3 regions of the Paenarthrobacter sp. GQ52 genome follow, and region 2 is predicted to be linked to each of the others. Evidence: predicted binding sites of a transcription regulator. Region 2 holds the regulator's gene; each other region holds the start of a gene.
What was found. Region 2 encodes LexA, which represses DNA repair genes until DNA is damaged. Its sites were predicted from a motif close to TCGAACANNTGTTCGA; they were not measured.
Positions count from the first base shown of each region.

Region 1: the regulator LexA is predicted to act here: its motif matches at 921-936, upstream of AC6CH8_RS02275 (LexA family protein).
Region 3: the regulator LexA is predicted to act here: its motif matches at 1,092-1,107, upstream of AC6CH8_RS02345 (Y-family DNA polymerase).

Region 1 covers NZ_JCAXEJ010000001.1:505,346-507,613, reverse strand. Annotated here, with positions in the region: gene AC6CH8_RS02280 (GNAT family N-acetyltransferase) at 1-287, shown strand, start outside; gene AC6CH8_RS02275 (LexA family protein) at 476-907, opposite strand; gene AC6CH8_RS02270 (dihydrofolate reductase family protein) at 1,333-1,929, opposite strand; gene AC6CH8_RS02265 (FAD-dependent oxidoreductase) at 2,119-2,268, shown strand, end outside.
Region 2 covers NZ_JCAXEJ010000001.1:753,922-756,189, reverse strand. Annotated here, with positions in the region: gene AC6CH8_RS03360 (histidinol-phosphate transaminase) at 1-113, opposite strand, end outside; gene AC6CH8_RS03355 (LysM peptidoglycan-binding domain-containing protein) at 192-551, opposite strand; gene lexA (transcriptional repressor LexA) at 900-1,643, shown strand; gene AC6CH8_RS03345 (ATP-dependent DNA helicase) at 1,649-2,268, opposite strand, start outside.
Region 3 covers NZ_JCAXEJ010000001.1:517,474-519,741, reverse strand. Annotated here, with positions in the region: gene AC6CH8_RS02345 (Y-family DNA polymerase) at 1-1,030, opposite strand, end outside; gene AC6CH8_RS02340 (sugar porter family MFS transporter) at 1,201-2,268, opposite strand, start outside.

The sequences.
Region 1 (2,268 bases), 250 kb from region 2:
ACGCGGGCGTGGTCGAGCACTCCGTCTACGTTGCGGCCGAAGCCCGCGGCCTCGGACTCGGCAAAGCCCTCCTTCAGGCCCTCATCAACTCCACTGAACAAGGTGGAGTGTGGACCATCCAATCCAACATCTTCCCGGAAAATCACTCCAGCCTCCGGGTCCACGAAGCCGCCGGCTTCCGGATCATCGGCAGCAGGAGCCGCATCGCCCGCATGACATACGGCCCCGCCGCCGGCCAATGGCGGGACACACTCCTGCTCGAACGCCGTTCACCGGCTGTTAGCTGAGCTGTCGCAGCAAATCACACACGCCCTTTCAGCGTCGGGTTCCCCATGCCTGCCGGGGGCATTAACCGGGAAAACTTGGGACTAAGCCATTGAAATCCAAGCCGCATAGGGTGTTCGGCAAGCTGCTTGAGGAGCAATGACGCCAGCGTCAGACCGAGACGGCTTGCCATTTAACGGAAAAGCGCGCACTAAATGTGATGCAGGCACGTGGTGGCGACACCCCAAATGGTCAACTCCGACATTGCAGGGACGCGAATGTCCGGATACTTGGGATTATCGGCCTGCAGGACTACGCCCGAGGACGTGACCCGTAGCCTTTTGATGGTCAGCTCGCCATCGAGGACAGCCACGACGACGGACCCGTCCTTGGGCTCCAGCGCGCGGTTGACGATCAACTCGTCACCGTCGCTTATGCCGGCGCCCTCCATTGACTCGCCAGTCACCCTCACTACGAAAGTGCTGGTGACATCCTTGATCAGGTGCTCGTTGAGATCGATTCGACCATCAAAATAGTCCTGGGCGGGCGACGGATAGCCCGCAGCCACGGGGATAGGCGCCAGCAGCACTGACATAAGGGAAAAGCCCGCATCTATCACGCGGGGGCCGACTATCACGCCCACAACACACCTTTATTCGAATATATGTTCGATAGTTCAGTGTACAGCGGGTGACAGACATTGTGTCCACTCCTCAACGAGCGGCCTCGTTCGGCACCTCGACCATATGCCCGTCACCACCGCCGATGACAAATTCCCCAATGCCTCCTTCCCGTTCACGTCGTAGACAGGAATCGCCACAGCTCTATTACCGCGCGCCTCCTGCCAAGCCAAGGCGTCCGCAGGGCTTCTGAAAGTCCTTCCAAGGCGGGTGCGGGCTGGGCAATCCCATTCAATGCTCTCTTCATTCGTTGTCGCGCCCTGTGCATGCGGGACTTCGCCGCCTCGGGAACGGCCAAAAGGTTTCACGAGCCTCGAAAAAACTGCTCTATGGCGTTGCTATCCTTGCGGAGCAGTACACGGGCTTCAGTGGAGGTGCACCGTACCCACTAGCGAATTACCCGATACCGCACATGCGTCACCAGGCCAGTCCCGCGTACCTCTGCCTGTTCAAGTTCCAGGTTTCCCACGCCGTCGAGCAATCGCTCACCACCACCCAGGACCATGGGTGAAATGTGGAGCCGCAGCTCGTCCATGAGCCCGGCCGAAAGATACTGGCGGGCGGTCTGCGCTCCGCCGGCAATGGCTACATCTTTGTCCCCGGCAGCTTCGCGGGCCTGCGCCAATGCCGATTCGATGCCATCGGTGACGAAGTTGAACGTTGTCCCGCCTTCCATCTCCAACGGCTCACGGCCATGGTGGGTGAGCACGAAAACGGGTGCATGATATGGCGGTTCCTCGCCCCACCAGCCCCGCCATTCCGTGTCCCACGCCGCCGGTCCGGGCCCCGCAAACATGTTGCGCCCCATGATGAACGCACCAGCCGCGAGAATCCCTGCGATCTCCGGCGCGTTCGTCTCCGGCTCTTCGAACATCCATCTGTGCAGGAGCTCTCCCCCGTCGCCCAAGGGCTCCTCCAGGCGCTGGTTGGGGCCAGCAACAAATCCATCCAGCGAAACAGTCAGATCGCATGTGACTTGGCTCATGCGCCCATCATGCCACCACGGCGGTCGGGGCAGAACGGTCCGCGCGCGCAATGTGATCCACGTTATTACCGGCCGGTAAACAGCACGCTACGGATCGGCCAAAGATGGCAACAGCGGCGAAACACCCGCGAAAAACCGGCCCCCTACGCTGATGATCAACAGCAGGTCACATGAGCGAAAGGGCCAAACATGTCCGCCATCCCGTCCGCACCTTCCCTCCACATCGTCATTGCAGGGGCAGGTCCCGCGGCCCAGGCTCTGGTGCGGCGACTAGCCGGAGCGTCCGAGTCCCGGCAGCGCGCTTTCCACGGAACCATCACTGTGCTCAGTAACCGCGAC
Region 2 (2,268 bases):
TCGTTGACATTGAGCAGGATGGGGACGTCAAGCTGCGGTGCGCCATAGGGGCTCAGTCCACGCAGATTGGTCCGGAGGGGAAGTCGGTCAAGTCGCTCAAGCTGGTCACTCACCAACACAGTTTAAGGGGCGCCCGGGACTGCCGACTAACTGTGACGCCGGGCGATCGGTTCCTGCGGATGGTGGACGACTCAGTTTGCAGGGACGAACAGCTGCTGGCCGGGCAGAATGCGGCCGCCGCGGAGGTCGTTCAGCTGGATGATCTCCGCGATGACATCACGCGGGTCCCGCTCCGGAGCGGCGGCGCCGGCGATGCCCCAGAGGGATTGCCCCGGCTGGACGGTGACAGAGACTGCGACGGGCGGACGCAATTGGGACTGGGAGTCCGACGCCTTGGCCGGGGAGTTGATAAAACCGGCGAGGGTCAGCAGCGCCGCCACCAACAGCATTGCCGGGATGCCGAAGAAGACAATCCGTCCCCGCCGGGTCAGACGCAGGCGAGCGGGCGCCTGAGTGGTGCGGAATTCAGCGAACGTAGTGATTGCGGACATGAGCTGAGCCCTTCTGAGCTATTGCCAGGTTCCGGGGTGCCCGGTGCCTGGCGGCCAATTCTTTGTGTTCCCCTCTTCTGATCCCGGATGTTCGAACACTCTGTTCGAACATCCAGCCCCAGCGTCAGGTTTATAGAACACATGTTCGAACCTTGCTATGACATTTTTAGCACTTATCAACGAACGGTGTCGAGACTCGCTAGAACAAATGTTTGATAAACGCCTGTGCCTGCCCTACGTTTGAGTGAAGAAACAGCACTGTTTCAGTGGAACAGGAGGGTCTGACATTTTTTGCAGACCCGACAACCCGGGGCTCGCCTCGGGCGGAATGGAAAGGCATTGGCGAACATGGCAGCGAAAGCCACAGGCGGCGGGGCACCCCTGCGGAGCCAGCAGCCTCAGAAGAGTCCCAAGAGCCTGACTGTCCGGCAGAAAAAGATTCTGGAGACCATCCAACGGTCGGTCAACGACAACGGATACCCGCCCAGCATGCGCGAGATCGGTGACACCGTGGGTCTGGCCAGTTTGTCGAGCGTCACTCATCAGTTGTCCCAATTGGAGAAGCTTGGCTACCTCCGCAGGGATCCCAAGCGTCCCCGCGCCATGGAAGTCCTGATGCCGCTGACCCTTGATGGTGGCACCATTCCGGGCGTGGAAGCGCCCACCACCCTTCGCAGCGCGGGGGGCCTTGCCGTAACAGAGCTGGCCAGTGCCAGTGATACCGCCATGGTCCCGCTGGTGGGCCGGATCGCGGCCGGCGGACCGATCCTGGCTGACCAGACGGTGGAAGACGTGCTGGCGCTCCCCCGCCAGCTCGTGGGGCATGGCGAATTGTTCATGCTGAAGGTGGCTGGCGATTCCATGATTGACGCCGCCATCTGTGACGGTGACTGGGTTGTGGTCCGCCGCCAGAATGACGCCATCAACGGCGACATCGTGGCAGCCCTGCTGGATGACGAAGCAACCGTAAAGACCTTCCGTCAGAGGGATGGCCATACGTGGCTGCTTCCGCAGAACACGCAGTACGAACCCATTCTGGGCGATCAAGCCACCATCATGGGCAAGGTAGTTTCGGTACTGCGCTCCCTTTAGGCGCCCTACGGGGCTTTAGCCGAGCCCAGGCGCTCCAGGACGCCACGGACCACTGCCCGGTCCGTCGTTGCCCAGAACGGCGGCAGGGCGGCACGCAGGAAGCCTCCGTAGCGTTCCGTCGAGAGCCGCGAGTCGAGCACTGCAACTACTCCTTTGTCTCCTGTTGAACGGATCAGGCGGCCAGCACCCTGCGCCAGTCGGATGGCAGCATGCGTAGCCGATACGGCCATAAAGCCATTTCCACCTGATTGCGCCACCGCACGTGAGCGCGCAGTCATGAGGGGATCATCGGGCCGCGGGAAGGGAATGCGGTCAATGATCACCAAGCGGCACGAGCCACCCGGAACATCTACGCCCTGCCACAGTGACATGGTCCCGAAGAGGCATGTGTCAGGCTCATCCGCGAACTGCTTCACGAGGGCCGCCATGGTGGATTCGCCTTGGCAGAGGATATCCACGTCCAGCCGGAGCCGCATGGCGTCGGCTGCTTCTTCGGCCGCACGCCGTGAGGAGAACAAACACAAGGCTCCCCCGCCGGAGGCACGGATGAGGTCTTCCAATTCGTCGAGCGCCTCGGGGGAAGTACCACGACCGGGTTTTGGGAGGTGCTTGGCCACATACAGGA
Region 3 (2,268 bases), 240 kb from region 2:
CCTGGATTTTTGGAACCAGCGCGTGCGCGGCCTTGGTCAGCAACACCGGATCCGAGGTGGGCATTGGCAGCTTGACATTGACAGTGGGGAACGATTTGTCGTGGGGGTTGTAGACCGATGTTGCGGCAAAGGCAGTCAGCAGCTTGGCTTGCAGGTCATGCTTGGCCAGCCTGGCACTGGCCATCTGGCCATAGACACTCAGTACCTGCCGCAGCTCGGCTGCTGAGGTTATTGGTGTGGAGAAGGACCGGGAGAAGATCAGTTGATCCCGTCCGATCCGTTCCTCCTCCATGGGAATGCAGGGGGTGCCTTGCAGTTCCAGCACAGTCCGCATCATGACGATGGAGAACTTGTCCCGCAATGCCACGGGGTCGGCACGGACCAGGTCCAGGATGGAGAAGATCCCCATCGCGTTCAGGCGTTTCGTGAGCCTGGTGGCGACGCCCCAGATTTCGATCACGGAGAGCCGTGCCATGAGTGCTTCGCGTTGGGGCTCCGGGATGGAGTCCCAACGGCACACGCCATTGAAGGCCGGGTTGTGCTTTGCCCACTTGTTGGCCAGCTTGGCAAGCGTCTTGGTGCGCGCGATTCCTACGCAAACGGGAACCCCCACGTGTCGTTGGCAGGCAGCTTTGATGGTGCGCCCTAGCTCCAGCAGATCGTCGGGTTGCCCTTTGACTCCGAGGAACGCTTCATCAATGGAGTACACCTCCTGCCATGCTGAGTACCGGGCCAGGAGCTCCATCACCCGAGAGCTGATGTCTCCATACAGTTCATAGTTGCTTGAGAGTGCAATGAGTCCCCATTCCTTGGCGCGTGGAGCGAGCTTGAACCAAGGCTCGCCGAGTCCGATTCCCAGTCTTTTGGCCTCCGGCGACCTGGTCACGGCGCAGCCGTCGTTGTTGGACAGGACGATCAGCGGCTTGCCCTCCAACGCAGGATTGAAGGCACGTTCTGCCGACGCATAGAAGCAGTTGATATCCACGTGGGCGATCTCCTGCATGCGGTGCATGAGCGCTGGCTTGGACATTCCGCTCCTTGGCTCGCACTAGCACGTGTGCCCGCATTCGTGCGCGCGACACGCCATACATTCGAACGTATATTCGAATACCTTCACTGTACCTCCAGCCTCTGACAAGAAGACATCCCGCCCGCCGGACTACGGGAGTCCGGCGGGCGGGATGCCAACGGTGCGGAGTTCTAAGAGGTTGCTGCCGGCTCCTTCTTGTGCACCAGGTAGATCGCACCGGTGGTCACATCTTCTTCGAGTGCTTCCAAGGTGCGTCCGCGGGTTTCGGGAACCTGCGTGTAGATGAAGACGAGGGCCAGGATTCCAACAATCCCAAAGAGGAAGAACGTTCCCGTAATCCCCACGCCCGCCACCAACGTGGGGAAGAAGAGGCCGAGGAGGGCATTGGCGATCCAGAGGCAGAATACCGACAGGCCGATCGCGAAGCCGCGAACATGCAGCGGGAAGATCTCGGACAGCATCACCCACACGGCGATGTTGAGGAATGTCTGCATGGATCCTACAAACGCCACCACCAGGAACAAGATAACGAAGGGGCGTGCGGCATTGCCGACGGGCAGGACGATCGAGGCGATTCCGATGAGGAAGTGGCAAACAGTGGTCAGCGTGAATCCAAGGAGCAGGGTGGTGCGTCGATTAATCCGTTGCATGAGCGTCAAGGCAATGACGCCACCGACCACCGCAATGACACCGGGGGCAATGTTGGCAATGAGGGCTCCACTTGAGTCGAAGCCGGCTTCAACCAGCACGGACTGCCCGTAATACATGATCGAGTTGATGCCGGTTAGCTGCTGAGCCACGCCCAAGCCGATACCTACCAGCACAATGCGCAGGATCCATTTGTCCTTGAGTGCTCCCCAAGAGGTTGCTTTTGAAGCCCGTTCCTCGTCAGCCAAGTGCTTCACATCGGCCATTTCAGCCTCGGCTCGCTCCACGGATCGGATGGTCTTCAGCACTTCCAGCGCTTCTTGCGACCGCCCCTTGGAAATGAGCCAACGCGGCGACTCAGGCATGCGCAGCATACCGAAGAACAGAGCTATGGCGGGCAGGGCTGCGACCGCAAGCATGATGCGCCAGACTCCCCCGAATTCACCCCAGACATTGCCGATAATGGCGTTGACTACGAAAGCCGCGAGCTGCCCAATGACGATCATGAGTTCGTTCCGTCCCGCAAGGGAGCCACGGATTTCATACGGCGCCAGCTCGGCAAGGAATACCGGGACCACGGTAGAGGCGCC